3 regions of the Micromonospora sp. NPDC047793 genome follow, and region 2 is predicted to be linked to each of the others. Evidence: riboswitches for the same ligand, from Rfam matches in the RefSeq annotation. Region 2 holds a riboswitch; each other region holds the start of a gene.

Evidence for each region. A riboswitch is a leader RNA that binds a small molecule or an ion and turns the genes downstream of it on or off. The one in region 2 is predicted to bind S-adenosylmethionine.
Region 1: it holds a riboswitch for S-adenosylmethionine, as region 2 does, so the genes downstream of both, ABZ738_RS19155 (aminotransferase class V-fold PLP-dependent enzyme) here and thrC (threonine synthase) in region 2, are expected to answer to the same signal.
Region 3: it holds a riboswitch for S-adenosylmethionine, as region 2 does, so the genes downstream of both, ABZ738_RS09325 (ABC transporter substrate-binding protein) here and thrC (threonine synthase) in region 2, are expected to answer to the same signal.

Annotation. Positions count from the first base shown of each region.
Region 1 is NZ_JBEYSG010000009.1:46,333-52,960, reverse strand. It holds gene ABZ738_RS19160 (GMC oxidoreductase) at 1-134, shown strand, start outside; gene ABZ738_RS19155 (aminotransferase class V-fold PLP-dependent enzyme) at 139-1,368, opposite strand; SAM riboswitch class IV at 1,421-1,538, opposite strand; gene ABZ738_RS19150 (hypothetical protein) at 2,031-5,609, shown strand; gene ABZ738_RS19145 (hypothetical protein) at 5,675-5,860, shown strand; gene ABZ738_RS19140 (LamG domain-containing protein) at 5,857-6,628, shown strand, end outside.
Region 2 is NZ_JBEYSG010000001.1:262,034-268,661, forward strand. It holds gene ABZ738_RS01160 (ABC transporter permease subunit) at 1-731, shown strand, start outside; gene ABZ738_RS01165 (DUF4232 domain-containing protein) at 721-1,407, opposite strand; gene ABZ738_RS01170 (DoxX family protein) at 1,810-2,259, shown strand; SAM riboswitch class I at 2,452-2,587, shown strand; gene thrC (threonine synthase) at 2,597-3,883, shown strand; gene ABZ738_RS01180 (GNAT family N-acetyltransferase) at 4,166-5,185, shown strand; gene paaN (phenylacetic acid degradation protein PaaN) at 5,238-6,628, shown strand, end outside.
Region 3 is NZ_JBEYSG010000003.1:369,942-376,569, forward strand. It holds gene ABZ738_RS09310 (anibiotic ABC transporter) at 1-1,326, shown strand, start outside; gene ABZ738_RS09315 (amino acid ABC transporter ATP-binding protein) at 1,399-2,130, opposite strand; gene ABZ738_RS09320 (amino acid ABC transporter permease) at 2,127-2,909, opposite strand; gene ABZ738_RS09325 (ABC transporter substrate-binding protein) at 2,945-3,787, opposite strand; SAM riboswitch class IV at 4,049-4,161, opposite strand; gene ABZ738_RS09330 (urease subunit gamma) at 4,454-4,756, shown strand; gene ABZ738_RS09335 (urease subunit beta) at 4,753-5,118, shown strand; gene ABZ738_RS09340 (urease subunit alpha) at 5,115-6,628, shown strand, end outside.

The sequences.
Region 1 (6,628 bases), on a different contig from region 2:
AGGACCTGCGTGTCGTCGGCCACCGCAACCTCTATGTCTGCGACCTGTCCGTCTTCCCGAACTCACCGGCGGCCAACCCGACGCTGACGTTGGCGGCGCTGGCCATGCGCCTCGCCGCCCACCTCAGCACCTGACGACTCACCGCCCCCGGGGCGTGTTGATCACCTGGCGTAGTCCGTGCAGGAGTCGGTCGACGTGCTCGGCAGTCGTGCCGATGCCGATGCTGGCCCGGATCGCGTACCCGTCGGTGGGGCGGCCGAGCCGCACGGCCGCGTCGGCCAACAGCTTCCGGCTGAGCGGGTGGGCGCAGAACAAGCCGTCTCGTACGCCGATGCCGTGCTCGGCGGAGAGCCGGTGGGTGATGTCGGCTGCCCGCCGGTCGGCGACGGTGAAGCTGACGATGCCGACCCGGTCGTGATCGGCGTCGAACGTGCGCAGTTCCGCCACCTGCGGCAGGGCGCCGAGGCCGTCGCGCAGTCGGGCCAGCAGCTCCTGCTCGTGGTGAGCGAGTACGTCCGGTGCGGCGGCGGAGATGGTGGCACAGGCGGCGGCGAGTGCCACCGCTCCCAGCAGGTTCGGCGTGCCGGCCTCGTGTCGGGCCGGGCCGGTCTGCCACTGCACCTCGGCGGGTTCGTCACCGACGTGCCTGGTGGCTCCACCGCCGGACAGGTACGGGTCGGCGGCGTCGAACCAGTCGGCGCGGCCGGCCAGGACGCCCGCACCGAAGGGCGCGTACAGCTTGTGCCCGGAGAGCGCCAGGTAGTCGATACCGGCGGAGGCCATGGAGACCGGGCGGTGCGGGGCCAGTTGGGCGGCGTCGACGGCGATCCGCGCGCCGTGCCGATGGGCGATCTCCGCGATCTCGGCCGTCGGCCAGACCTCGCCGGTGACGTTGGAGGCGCCGGTCACCGCCACCAGCACCGGCCCCGCGTCGCCCAGGTCGGCCAGCGCCCGGGTCAGCCCGGAGGTCACCTCGGGCAGGTCGGCGGGCACCGGCAGGCGGTGCACGTTCGGCCAGGCGAGGAGGTTCGCGTGGTGTTCGCCGGCCCAGGTCACCACGGTGGTGTGCGGGGGCAGGGCCCGGGCGAGCAGGTTCATCGCGTCGGTGGTGTTCCGGGTGAAGATCACGTGGTCGTCCGGCCGGACGTCGAGGAAGTCCGCGACGGTCTGACGGGACTGCTCGTAGGCCAGCGTGCACCGGCGCGACGCGAGGCCGGCGCCCCGGTGCACGCTGGCGTACCAGGGCAGCAGTTCGGTGACCGCGTCGGCGACCGGGACGAGGCAGGGTGCGGTGGCGGCGTAGTCGAGGTTGGCGTACGCGACGGTGGTGCCGTCGGAGAGGCGGACCGGAAGGTCGTCGCCGAGCACGGCAGGAGCGATCGTGGGCACACTCGTCCTCAGGTGACAGTGGACCCGTGCGGGTCCGCGCTTGCCTCCGGCGATCGCCGACGGCCTGGTCTCACCCGGAGGCACCCCACCGCGGATATACGAGGGTTGCCGGTCAGCAGGCCGGGGCCTTGACGCTGACACTCTTGACCGCTGCCGATGCTGCCACACGGGCGAGCCCGCCCGCCAGTGCCCGTCGGGCACCCGGCATGTCCCTGTTCGTACGACACGAGACAGCCCCTTGATTCGTCCCGCCTGACCGGTCGGCTCGCCGTCGCGCCGGTCCGGGTGGCGGCTCGGGAGCAGACGTGAATCCGACGCCCCGGGTGCGCGATTGCGCGGGCGCGCTTCACCACGCACAGTGACCACAGTCACCTGCCGCCGATCGGCTCGGCGCCCCTTCGCCGCTGTTCTGTCGGCCATGGGAGCGCGGGTCGGCGCGGCATGTCGGTGATTCGACGGATCACTGTCCGGAAAGCGTCTCCACCACGCGGGATAGCACACTCCATGATGGACGGACCAGCGGTTCGACTGTCAGCTTTGCGAAACACTTTCGCGCTCTGATCTGCCCTACGGTGAACCGGCGTTACCGCAGCGACCACGCCGCAACCATTGGGGAACGCATCACCATGCGCATACTCGCCGTGCCCGTCAGGGTGGACGCCCTGTGGCTCGCCACCGACCGGACCGTGACCGGACCGACCGCCGACTTCACCCGCCTGCCGTACGTCGACGCCAGCACCGGCCGGGACGCCGACTTCGGTGAGCGCAACCTCAGCGACGCGATCCTGCCCGGGTCGTTCCAGCAGGACCTGCTGTTGCCGGCCGGCATCCACCTGCACTGGTCTCTGCCGGACGCACTGACCCGGTTGACGCACGGCGCCGCGACCGGCGGTGGTGCGCCCGCCGTCGACCTGCCCCGGGTGCCGAACCGGTGGCTGGTCACCCGGACCGCGCCGGGTGGCGCCCAGGACCGCTGGATGGTGGAGAGCGACGCGCTGGGCGACGTCGACCGGGGCGGGGTGACCTATCCGCTGCGGGCGGCCGATCCACGCGGCACCACCGGACGCCCGTGGCGGTATCTCGGCCGGAAGCTGCCGCTGTCGGCGTGGCCCGGTGCGCCGACCGACCGGGTGGCCGCGCTCACCGCGCTCGGCTACGGCGAGCCGACCTTCGCCGCGTTCTATCCGAACTCGTCGAGCGTGTTCGGGTTGCACGACGACGGCTACGGGGCGGTGCCGCCGCCGAACGGCCTGCGCTACGACGTGGTCGGCTGGTATGCCGAGACGGCCGACGACGAACTGCTGGCGGTGGTGGCGACGGCGGCCGGGCGGAGCTGGCCGCAGACCATCGCCGACGAACTGGACTGGTCGGTGCCGGCCGACACCGGCGGCGACGCTCCGGCGCGGATGCTCTGCTTCGGTCGGCTGACCTTCGCCGCGACGGCGAAGCGGGCGCCGGTGCCCGGCCCGACGACCGACTCCGAGAGCGGGGTCTGGGTGGCGAACACCGCCACCGAGGCGCTCGCCGCGCACCTCGGCGCGGTGTTGCCCGGGGTGACCGAGACGCAGACCGAGGAGCTGCTGGAGGCGCTGACCGTCGCCGACGAGTTGGAGAGCGGCGTGTTGGACCTGCCGGCCCGGCTGGCTCAGGCCCGGCATGCCGCGTCGTTCGGCACGGTCGCCTCCGGGGTGGCCTGGACGGTCCGTCGGCAGGACGACCCGCTGGACGGCGGGGACGAGGGTTCGCCGGTCACGGTGCCGCAGCGCCAGGCCCGGGAACGGTTGGCGCTGCCGGGGAGCTTCGGCGACCTGCTGGTCGCGCTGAACGAGGCGCAGTCGGCGTACGACGCGGCGGCGGCCGAGGTCACCGGGGCACGTCGGCGGATCTTCGCGGACTGGACCCGGTACCTGGTCTGTGCGTACCCGCCACCGGGTGCCCGGGACGACTATCCGGACCCGGATCTCGTCGGCTGGTACCTGCGGCGGGAGGTGTCGGCGTTGTCCGCCCGGTTGGCAAGGCTGGGAAGTTGGCCGCCGGTGGACACCGGCACGAGTCTGGCGCACCGGTTGCAGGCCGCCCGGCAGGCCGCGCAGTCGGCGCTGGACACGGTCAACGCCACGGCGGTGGCCACCGCGCGGAGCCGGTTCGAGTTGCAGCAGGTCCCGGGTACGCCGTACCAGGTGCCGAACGAACCGGTGGTGCTGCTCACCGGTGCGGCGGCCACCCCGTCGGACCGGTACGGCCGCGACGGCGCGGACCAGCCGGACGGACTGCTGCCGTGCGTGGCGGTGGAACTGGCCGTCTCCGAGGCCGACCTGCGGGCCGCGACCGGGGTGACCCGCCTCGGTGACCTGCTCGCGGCGCTGGCCACCAAGCTCGCCACCGGGCAACCGGAGCATCCCGCGCTGCGGTCGTGGACGGGTCAGCCGTGGCATCCGGTGCTGCTGCACTGGGAGGTGGAGTTCTTCCCGGCGCGGGCGGGCAACAACCTGGACCCGTCCGGGCGGGACTTCGACCCGGCGTTCGTCACGACGAACTACGAGCTGCCCGACGGGGACCGGGAACTGCGCCCCCGGGCGGAGAAGGACGTGCTGGACACGGCGGCGAACGTCTACACCGGCAGCACGGTGTTGTCGGCGTCGGCGCGGCCGGTGCTCTCCACCCGGATCATGCGGTACCTGCGCGGGACACCGCTGGCCCGGGCGAACGACGAGCGGACGGCGGCGGGACTCGACCCGTGGACCGCCGACCAACTGGACGACGATCCGGGACCGCTGCTGGACTGGTGCGCGGCGCAGCAGGACGACGCGCGGCTGGGCACGCTCGCGACGGCGTACCGGCATCTCGCCGCGCACGAGGGAAGCAACCTGGCGCAGAGCCTGGGTGGTTTCAACGACGCCCTGGTGATGCTGCAGATGGTGCGTCAGTTGCCGATCACCGACCCGTTGGGTTTTCCAGCCGGGCGGTCGCTGGCGGCGCTCGTGCAGCAGGCGGTGGCGGGTGAGGGGCGGCACGCGCCGGTGCCGCTGAGCGACTTCAACCCGGTCCGGGCGGGGGCGCTGCGGGTGCGGCGCTTGCGGATCGTGGACAGCTTCGGCATCGGGTACGACGTCGACACCGACAAGCCCCGGACCACCACCTGGTTGAGCATGCCGAACCGGCCGACCTGGGTGGCGATGCCGCCCCGGCTGGCAGTGCCGGCGCGGGTACGGCTGGACCTGCTCGACGCCGAGGCCGCCGGGCGAGCGCTGAGCGGGTTGCCGCAGTCGTCCCCGGTCTGCGGGTGGCTGCTGCCCGATCCGCTCGACGACGGGCTGCGGGTGTACGCGGCGGACGGGGACTGGCTCGGCACGCTCTACCTGACCGCCGACCCGGCCGCCCCACGGCAGGCGTGGTGGCAGTCCTCCCCGCAGGGGCCGGTCACCGAGGTCGGGTCGATCGGCAACGTGCGGCTGCGCGCGGTGGTGCAGCGGCTGCGTGGGCTGGGCGCCGACGGGCTGGCCGAGTTCGTGTCCCGGCTCGACGAGTCGCTGGACGCGGTCGAGCCCGAGGACCCGGGGCAGCATCGGGCGCGGGCGGTGCTGGTCGGTCGGCCGGTGGCGGTGGTCCGGCTGGCGCTCGATCTGGAGGCGCCGGGGCTGCCCGTGATCCACCAGGACTGGAACGTCTTCCGGCAGGATCTGCGCCGCGTCGGTCGGGAGAGTAACGCGTACCCGTCCGTCCGGTTCCCGGTGCGGCTGGGCGAGCACGGGCGGCTGGGCGACGGCACGCTCGGCTTCTGGCGGGAGCAGCCGGACGGCACCCTGGGCGAGCGGTACCACGACGTGGTGACGCTGGCCGAGCAGGACGGCGACCCGCCGCTCGCCGTCGGGATCGACCTGCCGACGCTGACACTGACCGCGCTGGTGGAGCCGGCCGGGGCGGTACACGCCACCACCGGGGTGCTGCCGACGGTCTCCTGCCGGCTGGATCCCGCCCACCACCATGATGCGCTGGCCCGACTGGAGGTCGGCTTCCTGGCAGCGCCCGTGCTGACCGAGGCCGACGCGCCGGCGCTGGTTACACCGGCGGCCGACCCGGACCGGGTCTGGTCGTGGCGCGAACGCGACGGCGCCTCCTGGGTGGAGGTCGCCGAGCCGCCGGAGCTCGCGGAGGCGTTCCCCACCGCGCTGACCGCTCGCGAGGGCTGGCTCAGCCTGCGTCAGCGCCCGACCGTCTGACCGATCCGCGCGCCTCCCCTGTTCTCCCGCACGTCCACCACATTTCGACCGAGAAGGCGACCCCGATGCCACAGATCACCCTCGACCTGTCCCTGGAACAGACGAACATGGTCCTGGAGGCGCTCGGCCAACTGCCGTACGTCCGGGTCTACGAACTGATCGAGACGATCGGCCGGCAGGCCGGTGCGCAGGTGCAGGGCCCGTCCGTCGAGGCCGAGCAGGCCCGTCTCACCCCGGTGCGGTCGGCATGAGCCCGGAGCCGCTGCTGTTCTGGCAGCTCGACGACATCGCCCCGGGCAACGTCGTCGTCGACTACGGCAAGGGGCAGCTCGACGGCCGGCTCGAAGGGAACCCGACCGTGTCGCCGGACGACCAGTTCGGTGCGGTGGTGACCCTGGACGGCGTCGGCGACGCCGTGGTCTCGCCCGCGCCCCTGCCGCCGTACACGACCTACACGATGTGCGGCTGGTTCCGGGTGCCCACCCAGACTTCGGGCATGCAGACCCTGATGGGCCGCGACCTTTACGGGGTGCACGTCAACGTGCTCGGCCGCATCATGGCCGACCTGCCGGGCACCAACGTCCGGTACTCCAGCGGCGCCGGCCTGTTCACCTACGACACCTGGCACCACCTGGCGGTGACCCGGGACACCACGCTGCTTCGGATCCACCTCGACGGGGTGGTGGTGCTGGAGGCGAGCGTCGGGGCGCCGCCGACGGTGCAGAGCAGCTTCGTGGTCGGGCGGCCACCCGGCAACGCCAGTCAGTACCAGCCGATGTCGGTGGCTGCGGTACGGCTGTACGGCACGGCCCTGAGCGCTGCCGAGGTCACCGAGCTGATGGCGGTGGACGAGTCGCCGGTGACGTCGTTCGTCCGCACCCACCCGCTCGACTTCGAGTTGGCCAACGTCGACCAGCAGCCGGTGTTGTACATCGACGACGCCGCCACCAGCCAGACGCTCACGTTGCGCGTGACCAACTCGTCCCGACACGACATCACGCTCTGGCCGCTGAGCGGCG
Region 2 (6,628 bases):
TGATCATCCTGATCGCCTTCCAGTTCGACTCGGGTGACGACGACAGCGGCCGGGGCGAGTTCGGCAGCCTCGTCTCGTTCGCCACCTCCGGCGGACTGAACTTCACCCTGTTCACCATCTTCGTCTCCGCCTCGTTCCTGCTGGTCGTGGTGGTGGCGCTGTTCTGCGGCGACACGGTGGCCAGCGAGGCGAGCTGGGGCAGCCTGCGTTACCTGTTGGCGGTGCCGGTGCCCCGGGCCCGGCTGTTGACGGTGAAGCTGCTGGTGGCGCTCGCCTACTCGGCGTTCGCGCTGGTGCTGCTCGCCGGTACGGCCCTGCTGATCGGCACCCTGCGGTACGGCTGGTCGCCGCTGCGCAGCACGGTCGCCGCACAGCTCGAACCCGGCGAGGGTTTGCTCCGCCTGCTCGCGGTGCTCGGCTACCTGGCGGTCGTCCTGCTGGTCGTCGCCGGCCTGGCGTTCCTGCTCTCGGTGGTCACCGATGCCGCGCTGGGCGCGGTGGGTGGTGCGGTGCTGCTGTGGATCCTCTCCAGCATCCTGGACCAGATCACCGCGCTCGGCGCGATCCGGTCGTTCCTGCCGACCCACTACAGCACCGCCTGGCTGGGGTTGCTCTCCACGCCGGTGCAGACCGACGACATCGTCCGGGGCGCCGTCTCGGCGATCTGCTACGCCACCCTCTTCTGGGGGCTCGCCTTCTGGCGCTTCACCCGCAAGGACATCACCAGCTGAGTGCGGCGTCGACGCCGTCGTCCGCCGACTCGGTGGGCGTCGGCGTCGGGCCCGTCCGCTTCTTCCAGGCGCTGACTCCGATCCGGTCGGTGTTGCCGAGGTCGATCGGCCCCTCCATGTCGAGTTCCTGCCCCGGCTGCCCCTTGGCCGCCGCGATCTCCACCCGCGCGGCGTCGGTGGCGACCACGGTCGGATCGTCGACCAGGTTGCGCCAGATCACGGCCGCTCCGGCCGTGGCGCCCGGTGCCAGCACCAGCGGCCGGGGTGGGTCGTCGAAGCCCGAGGCGATCCCGGCCGCCCCCTCGACCACCCGGACGGTGATCGGTGCCCCCTCGCCGTCGAACAGACGCAGCGCCGGATAGCCGCGCAGCTTGTACGGGCGGTCGCCGCAGTTGACCAGCTCCACGCCCATCGCCCGGAGCCCCATGGCCGCGCTGACGCCGAGGTAGCGGATCCGTACCCCCGATTCGGGGCAGACCTCCGGCGCGTCCGGGCCGGCGGTGGTCGGGCTCGTGGCCGGGTCGGCCTGCTCCGTCGGTCCGTCACCCGGGACGTTGCCGGACGCGTCGGTCGGTGCGCAGCCGGCGAGCAGCGCGAAGGCGGTCAGCAGCGCGACGAGCCGAGGACGCCGGTAGGCCCGGCCTCCGTCGCCGCGTCTCGTGGTCGTATCCGGCATCGATCCCCCGTGGATTTCTCGCATCGGCCCATCGTCGCATCACGGTCCTCGATCGTTCGGCGGGCAGTCGGGGTGGCGAGGTGGGCGCTTCGGGACGGCTTTCCGGTCGGTCGGGGACCGCCCCGCGTACCGGCTGGTGGGACGACGGTGGCCGCTTCCGGACCCGGGTGGGCGCGCGGCCCCGGATCGGATGACCGCGACTTGTTGCCGTCAGATGTCCAGGGTGTACAGGGGGTCGTTACGGAGGGTGATCGAAATGATCTTCGCCGAGGGGGGTTCCCTCGGGAGTTCCAGTCGCTACCATCGATGTGGGAGCGTTCCCAAAGGAAGAGATTGCATCGACAAATATTTATCAGTCCCGCATTCTGGTTGCCCTCGTCCATCCACAATGGAGGTTCCGGAATGCGTACTGACCGGTTCGGCGGGCCGGCCCTGTCCCTGTTCCGCATGGTCATCGGCCTGCTGTTTCTCTGCCACGGGTTGTCGTCTCTGTTCGGCGTCTTCGGCGGTGCCCGGGGGAGCGGTGAACCCGTCCCGCTCGGCACCTGGCCGGGCTGGTGGGCCGCGCTGATCCAGGCCGTCTGCGGTGCCCTCGTGCTCCTCGGTCTCTTCACCCGACCGGCGGCACTGGTGGCGTCGGGCTCGATGGCCTACGCCTACTTCGTCGTCCACCAGCCCGAGGCGCTGCTGCCGCTACGCAACCACGGCGAGCTGTCGGTGCTGTTCTGCTGGTCGTTCCTGCTGATCGCGGTGCTCGGCCCGGGTAGCTGGGCGCTGGACAACCTGCTGCGCCAGCGCAACGGTGCCGCACTGGACCTGAAGGCGGCCGAACGCAGGTCCGTACCGGCCTGACCCGGCCGGTGCGGTGACCGACCGACGCTCGTGCGCGACCCTGGACCAGGTCAACCCGGCGCTGCCGGGGCTGCCCGATCCAGGGTCGACGCGCTTGCGCGGGTGGTGGCGGCGGTGAGGAATCGCTCACAGGCTGAGATCGAACGCTGACGAGCGCGGCGGGATTGCCTAGACTCGGCGGCACAACTGAATACCTCATCCAGAGGGGCTGAGGGATACGGCCCGAAGACGCCCCGGCAACCACCCCGCGCGCTCATCGCTGAGCGTCCCGTGGGGCAGGTGCCAATTCCGTCCCCGCCGCAGGGTGCGATGTGGGGGAAGATGAGAGGACTCGGACATGACGTCGACGCTCGCCCCTACCGGGATCGACACCACCGCCAGCCCCGCCCGCGCCCTGGTCTGCCGCGCCTGTTCCGCCCGCTACCCGTTGGCCGCGCAGCACGCCTGTTACGAGTGTTTCGGCCCGCTGGAGGTCGACTACGACCCGGCGGCCCTCGCCACCGTGACCCGTGAGCAGATCGAGGCGGGCCCGCAGAACATCTGGCGCTACGCGGCGCTGCTCCCCGCCGGCCAGGACCCGGCCACCCGGGTCACCCTGGACCCCGGTTTCACGCCGCTGGTCGCCGCCGACCAGCTCGCCGCCGAGCTGGGCATCACCGGCCCGCTCTGGATCAAGGACGACAGCGCCAACCCCACCCACTCGTTCAAGGACCGGGTCGTCTCGGTCGCGCTGACCGCCGCCCGGGCGCTCGGCTTCGCCCGGTTCGCCTGCGCCTCCACCGGCAACCTGGCCAACTCCGTCGCCGCCCACGCGGCCCGCGCCGGCACCCCGTCGGTGGTGTTCATCCCCAGCGACCTGGAGCAGGGCAAGGTCGTGACCACCGCCGTCTACGGCGGCGAGCTGGTCGCCATCGACGGTTCGTACGACGACGTGAACCGGCTCTGCGGCGAGCTGGTGGAGACCGACGAGTTCGAGGACACCGCCTTCGTCAACGTCAACGTCCGGCCGTACTACGCGGAGGGCTCCAAGACGCTCGGCTACGAGGTCGCCGAGCAGCTCGGCTGGCGGATCCCGGCCCAGGTGGTCATCCCGATGGCCTCCGGTGAGCTGCTCACCAAGGTCGACAAGGCGTTCAGCGAACTGGTCGAGATCGGCCTGGTCGAGGCGCCGGCCGGCGGGTGGAAGGTCTTCGGCGCCCAGTCGGCCGGATGCAACCCGATCGCCACCGCCCTGCACGGCGGCGGTGACACCATCACCCCGGTCAAGCCGACCGGGATCGCCAAGTCGCTCAACATCGGCGACCCGGCGGCCGGCCTGTACGCCCTGGAGGCGGTACGCCGGACCGGCGGCTGGATGGACTACGCCGACGACGACGAGATCCGTGCCGCCGTGCGGCTGCTGGCGCGTACCACCGGGGTCTTCGCCGAGACGGCGGGCGGGGTGACCGTCGCGGTGCTGCGCAAGCTGGTCGAGTCCGGAAAGCTGGACCCGACCGCGGAGACGGTGGTCTACAACACCGGTGAGGGGCTCAAGACGCTCGACGCGGTCGCGGGCGAGGTCGGGCCGACCCACCGGATCAAGCCGTCGCTGCGGGCCGCCCGCGACGCCGGCCTGCTCGGCTGAGACACACCGCGAGCCCGTCGCCCGAGTGGCATGGTGCACGCCGACCGATCCGCCGGGTAACGGGCTTTTAGCGGTGAGTGCGGAAAACACGCCGTCGAGTACTTGACGGCAGGAACCGGGCGGCGCAAGATGCTTCGTGCGGGAGGGCGTTTCGCCGTAGACTTTCAGTCTTTACGACCCAGCGCCGGAGGCGTTGTGCGATCGTCCCTCCCGACCAAGCTTTCCGAAGGGGCCGGCGAATAATCGCTGGCCCCTTCGTCGGTCGTCCCGCAGGCTGCGGAGATGGCCATCACCATCACCTCCTTCGGTCCCGACGACGAGTCGGCCATCGAACAGGCGTACCGGATCGGTGCCGACTACACCGCGACCGACCTGCCGGACTACCCCCCGTTCAGCCGGCAGCGGTTCACCTCGCTGTTCCACCAGCCGATGCCGGGCACCGAGACCCTCGCCCTGCTGGCCCACGCCGACGGCACCCCGGCCGGCTACCTGCTGCTCGACCTGCCGCAACTCGACAACACCGAGAACGCCTCCGGCGAGTTGGTCGTGCACCCGGACCATCGCAGCCGGGGGGTCGGTCGGGCGCTGTTCGAGCGCGGCCTGCGCGTACTGCGCGAGCGCGGGCGGAAACGGGTCAGTGCGTTGAGCCGGGCGCACCTGCGCGACGATCCCGACCACCCCGCCCCGGCCGCCCGGTTCGCCGCCACCGTCGGCGCGGTCGACGCCCTGGCCGACGTACGACGGCGACTGCACGTCGCCGAACTGGACCAGGCCGCCCTGGACGCGCTGCTGGCCGACGCACGATCCCGGGCAACCGGCTACGAGGTGCTGTTCTGGCGCGGGGGTACGCCGGACGATCTGATCGCCGACGTCGCGTACCTGGACGGGCGGCTGCTGGCCGACGCGCCCATGGGTGACCTGGCATGGGAGCCCGAGCAGGTCGACGCGGAGCGGGTACGCGGCACCGAGCGGGCGCTCGAAGCGCGCGGCAAGCGGCGCTACCACGCGGGCGTACGGCATCAGGAGTCCGGTCGGCTGGTCGCCTGGACCCTGCTCGACATGTCACCGACCGCCGACTGGCACGCCTTCCAACAGATCACCATCGTCGACCCGGAGCACCGGGGCCGCCGCCTCGGCCTGCTCACGAAGATCGAGAACCTTCGTCACCTGCTCGCCCACGAACCCGCGATCCAGGTGATCGACACCTTCAACGCGGACAGCAACGATCACATGATCACGATCAACGAGCAGCTCGGTTTCCGGGTGATGGATCGCTGGAGCAACTGGCAACTCGACGTCTGAGCTGTGACACGCCCCTACTGATCGCGGGGCTTCCTGTTGCATGATGGCGGGCATGACGGAGACCCCGCACCCCCTGTACGACAGGCACGCCGAGACCCTCGACCGCGCGCTGACCGCGATCACGGAGCGCGGGTACTGGTCCGCCTACCCGGAATCACCCAGCCCCCGGGTGTACGGCGAGACCGCAGCCGCCGACGGCAAGGCCGCATTCGAGGCGTACCTGGGTGGAGACTTCCCGCTCGACCAGTCGGGCGACGGCGACCAGGTCGCCACCGAGACCAGCCCCTTCGGCGTCCCGCTGGACGTCCGCTACCCGCACGCCACCGCCGAACAGCTCGTCGCCGCCGCGTCCACGGCGCTGCCCGCGTGGCGGGACGCCGGTCCGCAGGCGCGGGTCGGGGTCTGCCTGGAGATCCTCGACCGGCTGCACAAGAACGTCTTCGAACTGGCCAACGCGGTGCAGTTCACCAGCGGGCAGGCATTCGTGATGGCCTTCCAGGCCGGCGGCGCGCACGCGCTCGACCGGGCGCTGGAGGCCGTCGCCTACGCGTACGCGGAGATGACCCGGCATCCGGGGACCGCCGCCTGGGAGAAGGCCGCCGGTAAGGGCGACCCGCTGCGGATGACCAAGACGTTCCATGTGGTGCCGCGAGGAGTCGCCCTGGTCATCGGCTGCAACACGTTCCCGACCTGGAACTCCTACCCGGGCTTGTTCGCGTCGCTGGTCACCGGCAACCCGGTGGTCGTCAAGCCGCACCCGCGCGCCGTACTCCCGCTGGCCGTGACGGTGCGCTACGCCCGGCAGGTGCTCGCCGAGGCCGGTTTCGACCCGAACCTGGTCCTGCTCGCCCCGGAGGCGCCCGGCGAGAAGCTGGCCTCGACCCTGGCCCTGCACCCGGCCGTCAAGATCGTGGACTTCACCGGTTCCACCGAGTACGGCGACTGGCTGGAGGCCAACGCCCGCCAGGCGGCGGTCTACACCGAGAAGGCCGGACTCAACACGGTGGTGGTCGACTCCACCGACGACTTCGCCGGCATGTGCCGCAACCTCGGGTTCACCCTGACGCTCTACAGCGGCCAGATGTGCACCACCTCGCAGAACATCCTCATTCCCCGCGACGGCATCGACACCGACCAGGGACACAAGAGCTTCGACGAGGTGGCCGCCGGGATCGCCGCCGCCGTCGGCAAGCTCACCGCCGACCCGGCGCGTGGGGTCGAGCTGACCGGCGCCATCGTCAACGACGGCGTCCTGGACCGCCTCGACGAGGTCACCAAGGTCGGTACGCCGGTGCTGGAGTCGCGTACCGTCACGCACCCGTCGTTCCCGGACGCGGTGGTCCGTACGCCCACCGTCGTCAAGCTGGACGCCGGCGACACCGCGACCTACTCGCGGGAGTGGTTCGGACCCATCTCCTTCGCCATCGCCACCGACTCCACCAC
Region 3 (6,628 bases), on a different contig from region 2:
CGGCACACCCGGCAGAACGAGGAGACCGGGCGCGCCGAACTGCTCGGCGCCACCGTCGTCGGCCGGTACGCCCTGCTCACCGCCGCCCTGGTGGTGGTCGTCGGCGCGAACCTGGCCTCCGCCGCGCTGCTCGCCCTGGCCTTCGTCGGGGCCGGGCTGCCGGTCGTGGGTGCGGTGGCCGCCGCCGCCGCGATCGGCGGGGTCGGCGTCGCCTTCACCGGCCTCGCGGCCGTCACCGCCCAGCTCTCGGTCAGTTCCCGGGGCGCCAACGCGCTCGCCGCGGCCACCGTGGGCGTCGCGTTCCTGCTGCGCGCCGCCGGTGACGTGCTGGGCGAGCGCGGCAGCGACGGTACGCGGCTGGACAGCGCCTGGCCGACCTGGCTCTCGCCGTTGGGCTGGGGCACCCAGGTACGCGCCTTCGGCGCCGAACGATGGTGGGTGCTCGCACTGCCGGTGGCCCTGCTGGTGGCCGGTGTCGCGCTGGCCTACCTGCTGACCGAGCGCCGGGACGTCGGCGCGGGTCTGCTGGCCGCGCGGCGTGGACCGGCCCGAGCGGGCTCGGGGCTGCTCGGACCGGTCGGCCTGACCTGGCGGTTGCAGCGCGGCGCACTGGCCGGCTGGGCGGTGGCGGTGGTGGTGCTCGGCCTCTCCATGGGGGTGGCCGGTCACGAGGTCGACGCGATGATCGCCGAGAACCCGGCGGCGGCCGACGTGATCGCCCAGCTCGGCGGCGGGGCGGAACTCGTCGACGCGTACCTGGCCGCGATCCTCGGCCTGTACGCGCTGACCATCGGCGCGTACGTCGTGCAGGCCCTGCTGCGTACCCGCAACGACGAGTCCGACGGCATCCTGGAGGCGCTGCTGGCCACGGCGGTGAGCCGGACCCGGTGGCTCGGCACGCAGGTGTGCGGCGCGGTGCTCGGCGCGGCGCTGCTGGTGCTGCTGGCCGGTCTCACCACCGGGCTCGGGTACGGCCTGGCGGCCGGTGACGCGGTCGGCTGGACGGTCGAGCTGGGCGGGGCGGCGCTGCTGCGGTTGCCCGCCCTGCTGGTGCTCGTCGGGGTGGTGACCGCCCTGTTCGGCGCGGTGCCCCGCTGGTCGGTGGCGTTGAGCTGGGCGGTGCTGATCGCCTTCCTGCTGCTCGGACAGTTGGGCGCGGTGCTGGAGCTGCCGCAGGCGGCGCTGAACCTGTCGCCCTTCACGCACGTGCCGTCGGTGCCCGCCGCCGACCTCAGGGTGCTGCCCCTGGTGGTGCTCACCGCCGTGGCGGCCGTGCTGCTGGCCGTCGGAGTGGGCGCGTTCCGGCGGCGCGACACCCCGGTCTGAGGTGTAAGGAGGGGACCCCTGCTAACGCCTCGTGCATAGCAGGGGTCCCCTCCTTACATCCGACCCCGCGCGCTACAGCACCTGGGACAGGAAGCGGCGCAGGCGCGGGTGCTCGGCCGACTCGAAGATCGTGGCCGGCTCGCCGGCCTCCAGCACCACTCCGGCGTCCATGAACGCGACGGTGTCGGCGACCTCGCGCGCGAAACCCATCTCGTGGGTCACCACCACCATGGTCATGCCCTGCGACGAGAGGTCCGCCATCAGCGACAGCACGCCCTTGACCAGCTCCGGGTCGAGCGCCGAGGTGGCCTCGTCGAAGAGCATCACCTGCGGCTGCATGGCCAGCGCCCGGGCGATGGCCACCCGCTGCTGCTGCCCGCCGGAGAGGTGCGCCGGCCGGGCGTCGGCCTTCGCCGCCAGCCCCACCCGGTCCAGGTGGGTACGCGCCACCGCCACCGCCTCGTCCTCGCCGAGCTTGCGGATGCGCCGCAACGCGACGGTGATGTTGCGCAGCACGCTCATGTGCGGGAAGAGGTTGAACTGCTGGAACACCATGCCGACCCGCTGCCGCAGGGCGTCCGGGTCGTCGCGCAGCACGCTGCGCCCGTCCAGCAGCACGTCGCCCTTGTCCGGTTCGAGGAGCCGGTTGACGGTCCGCAGGAGCGTCGACTTACCGGACCCGGACGGGCCGATCACGCAGGCGGTCGCGCCGCGTGCGACGTCCAGGTCCACCCCGCGCAGCACCTGGTGACGGCCGAAGGCCAGGTGTACGTCGCGCAGGCTCAGACTGACCGAGGTGCTCATCGTTGGTTGCCTCCGGCGGCGCCGGGCAGCGCCAGGTCGAGGTCGTCGGGGTCGTCACCGGCCGGTCCGGTCGCCGGGCGGCCGTGCCGCAGCCGCCGGTCGATCCAGTTGACGACGTGCGTCAGCGGCACGGTCAGGGTCAGATAGACGAGCCCGGCGAGCAGCAGCGCCGACTGGTTGCCGGTGTTGGCCGCGTAGTCCTGCCCGATCCGGAACAGCTCCCGCTGGCTGGCCAGCAGACCGAGGAAGTAGACCAGGCTGGAGTCCTTGATCAGGGCGATGAGCTGGTTGACCCAGGCCGGCAGGACCCGCCGGACACCCTGCGGGATCACCACCACCCGCATCGCCTCCCACCAGGAGAAACCGAGCGCGCGGGCGGCCTCCACCTGGGTGGCCTCCACCGACTGGATGCCGGAGCGGAAGATCTCCCCGATGTACGCCGACGCGATCAGCGACAGCGCCAGGATGCCCAGCGGGTACGGGTTGGGTCCCCACACCTGCATGCCCAACGGCGCCAGACCGACCCCGATCAGCAGGATCGTCGCCGCCGCCGGCAGACCGCGGAACACGTCGGTGTAGACCCGGGCCGGCCACCGCAACCAGCGGGTACGCGAGATGCCCGCGACGGCCAGCACGATGCCCATGGCGGAGCCGAGCAGGGCGGCGGTGACCGCCAGGATCAGCGTGTTCGGCAACCCGACGGTGATCATGTCGGGCAGCGCCTCGCGCATCGACTCCCAGTCGAAGAACGTCTCCCACAGGGTGCGCAACGGATCCACGGTCGACCTCCGCCCTACTCGCTCGTCGTCCTACCTCAGGAGGCGGCCGGCGCCGACACCTCGCCGCTGCCCGGGGTGAAGTCGGCCGGGATCGGCCGGCCCGGGTAGTACTGCTCCTGGAGGCGGGTCCAGGTGCCGTCGGCGATGACCTCGTCCAGGGCCCGGTTCAGCGCCTCGCGCAGCGTGTCGTTGCCCTTGGCGACCGCGTACGCGGTGGGTGCCGGGCTGAGTTCCTTCGCCGCGACCGTGATCCTGCCGCCGCTGTCGGCGGCGGTCTTCTCGCCGATCTCGGCCGGGGCGATCCAGGCGTCGGCGGTGCCCGCCTTGAGCTGGTTGATCGCGCCGTTGTAGTCCGGCACCCGCACCGGGTCGAGGCCACGCCCGGTGGCGTAGTCGTCCTGGACGGTGCCCTGCACGACGACCACCCGCTTGCCCGACAGCTCGTCGAAGCTCGCCAGCGTCGAACCGGCGGGCACGTCGAGGCCGAAGTATCCGAAGTCGTAGCCGTTGCCGAAGTCGACCGTCTTCTTCCGCGCCTCGGTGATCGTGATCGAGGAACTGCCGACGTCGAACTTGCGGTTGTTGACCTGGGCGAGCAGACCGGAGAAGTCGGTGCCGACGAACTCGACCCGCAGCCCGAGCTTGTCGGCGGCGGCGACCAGCAGGTCGTTGTCGAACCCGGTGAACTCGCCGTCCTTGAGGTACACGTTCGGCGGTGCGTCGGTCAGCGTGCCGGCCCGCAGCACCCCCGGCTGGAGCAGGTTGTACGGGTTCTCGGCGGGGTCACCGTCCGCGCCGCAGGCGGTGAGGGTGACGGCGGCGAGCACGGCGGTGACGCCGACGGCGGCGGCCCGGGTGAGGGCAGGAAGGAATCGCACAGGTGTCTCCTGATGAGCGGCGGCGGGCACGCACGTGCCACACCGACGGTCCGCCGTGGGACGGACCGCGAAGGATGGGAACGAACGGGGTGGTCGTCCGACCGGGTGGGGTCGACGGCCGGGTGGCGACGCGGTCAGCTACACGCGGCGCTGCACACCCGCATCATGTCGACGTGTCGACGCCGGGTCAGGTGCCGGCAGGCAACCGGTCGATCGGGGTACGCCATGGCTCTCCTCGAGGTCGTGATGACCTGGGACACCAGGCCACGCTTGCACCGGAGATCGCTCCGATGCCTGGTCCTCACCCGGGGCACCCCTGCGCGGACGAGGGTTGCCGGCCAGCGAGCCGGGGCTTGACGCTGACGCTCTTGACCTGCCGCCGAGGCTAGCAGCCCGTGACGGGGCAGCGTCCACCCGTTATGACCACGCTCACGCGGGGTGTTGCCCGCTGCCCGCGTGATCCCTTACGGTCTGCTCAGCGGTGGGCGGTGCGGTCCGCATCCGACCCGACACCGCCGGTGGTCCGTCACGCGGACCGGGGAGGTGGAAACCCCGGGCCCCGCGCACGTGGCGGTCGGGACCGGCGGGCGAACCCCGACCGGCGGTCGGCGCGTCGAGGCGCCGGGCCGACGGTGTCCGGGGCGCGGAACCCACCGGGAGCACCCCGTGTATCTCACCCCTCACGAGCAGGACCGCCTGCTCGTCCACGTGGCGGCGGACGTCGCCCGACGCCGCCGCGAGCGCGGCCTGCGTCTCAACTACCCGGAAGCCGTCGCGGTGCTCACCGCCTTCCTCCTCGAAGGTGCCCGCGACGGGGCGTCCGTGGTCGACCTGATGGCCTCCGGCCGCACCGTCCTGAGCCGGGACGACGTGCAGGACGGCATCCCCGAGCTGCTGAGGGAGGTGCAGGTGGAGGCGACGTTCCCGGACGGCACCAAGCTGGTGACGGTGCACCACCCGATCCCGTGATCCCCGGGGAGATCCTGCCGGCGGCGCGGCCGGTGGAGATCAACGCCGGACGTCCGGTGACCACGCTGCTCGTGGTGAACACCGGTGACCGGCCGGTGCAGGTCGGGTCGCACTACCACTTCGCCGAGGCCAACCCGGCCCTGGACTTCGACCGGTCCGCCGCCTGGGGGCAGCGTCTCGCCGTACCGGCCGGCACGTCCGTGCGGTTCGAACCGGGCGTGAGCCGCACCGTGGACCTGGTGCCGCTGCGCGGCACGCGGATCGTCCCCGGCCTGCGCGGCGAGTGCGCCGGCCCGCTGGACCCGGCCCCGACGACGGCGGTGCCCGACGACGGCGCGCAGCGGAGCGGAGCGACGGCATGAGCATGGTGGAGCGGGAGCGCTACGTGGCGCTCTACGGGCCGAGTACGGGCGACCGGATCCGGCTGGCCGACACGAACCTGCTGATCGAGGTGGAGCACGACCACTGTGCCGGCGGCGACGAGGCGGTCTTCGGCGGCGGCAAGGTGATCCGCGAGTCGATGGGGCAGTCCCGGGCCACCCGGGCCGAGGGGGCCCTGGACACCGTCATCACCGGCGCGGTGGTCCTCGACCACTGGGGCGTGGTCAAGGCGGACGTGGGGATCCGCGACGGGCGGATCGTCGCGCTGGGCCGGGCGGGCAACCCGGACACCATGGACGGTGTGCACCCGGAGCTGGTGATCGGACCGGCGACCGAGGTGATCGCCGGCAACGGCCGGATCCTCACCGCCGGGGCGGTCGACACCCACGTGCACTTCATCTGCCCGCAGATCGTCACCGAGGCGCTGGCCGGTGGGGTCACCACCCTGGTCGGCGGCGGCACCGGACCGGCCGAGGGGACCCGGGCCACCACCGTCACGCCGAACGCCTGGCACCTGGCCCGGATGCACGAGGCGCTGGACGCGTTCCCGGTCAACGTGCTGCTGCTCGGCAAGGGCAACACGGTCTCCGCCGAGGCGCTCTGGGAACAACTGCGGGCCGGTGCCGGCGGCTTCAAGCTGCACGAGGACTGGGGCACCACCCCGGCCGCGATCGACGCGTGCCTGCGGGTGGCGGACGCCTCGGGCGTGCAGGTCTCCATCCACACCGACACCCTCAACGAGGCCGGGTTCGTCGCGGACACCCTGCGGGCGATCGGCGGCCGGGCGATCCACTCGTACCACACCGAGGGGGCCGGGGGCGGGCACGCGCCGGACATCATCACCGTCGCCGGGGAACCGAACGTGCTGCCCTCGTCGACCAACCCGACCCGTCCGTACACCCGCAACACCCTGGCCGAACACCTCGACATGCTGATGGTCTGCCACCACCTCAACCCGGCGGTGCCGGAGGACCTGGCGTTCGCCGAGAGCCGGATCCGACCGTCCACGATGGCCGCCGAGGACCTGCTGCACGACCTGGGCGCGATCTCGATCATCGGCTCGGACTCGCAGGCGATGGGCCGGGTCGGCGAGGTCGTGCTGCGGACCTGGCAGAGCGCGCACGTGATGAAGGCGCGGGTGGGGGCGTTGCCCGGTGACGGTGCCGCCGACAACCACCGGGCCCGGCGGTACGTGGCGAAGTACACCATCTGCGCGGCCATGGCCAACGGACTCGACCACGAGATCGGCTCGGTCGAGCCGGGCAAGCTCGCCGACCTGGTGCTCTGGGAACCGGCGTTCTTCGGCGTCCGACCGCACCTGGTGATCAAGGGCGGGTTCATCGCGTACGCCCAGATGGGGGACGCGAACGCCTCGATCCCGACGCCGCAGCCGATGCTGCCCCGCCCCATGTTCGGCGCGTACGGCGTCGCGGCCGCCGCCACCAGCCTGGCGTTCGTGGCACCCGCCGCGCTCGACGCCGGGCTGCGCCT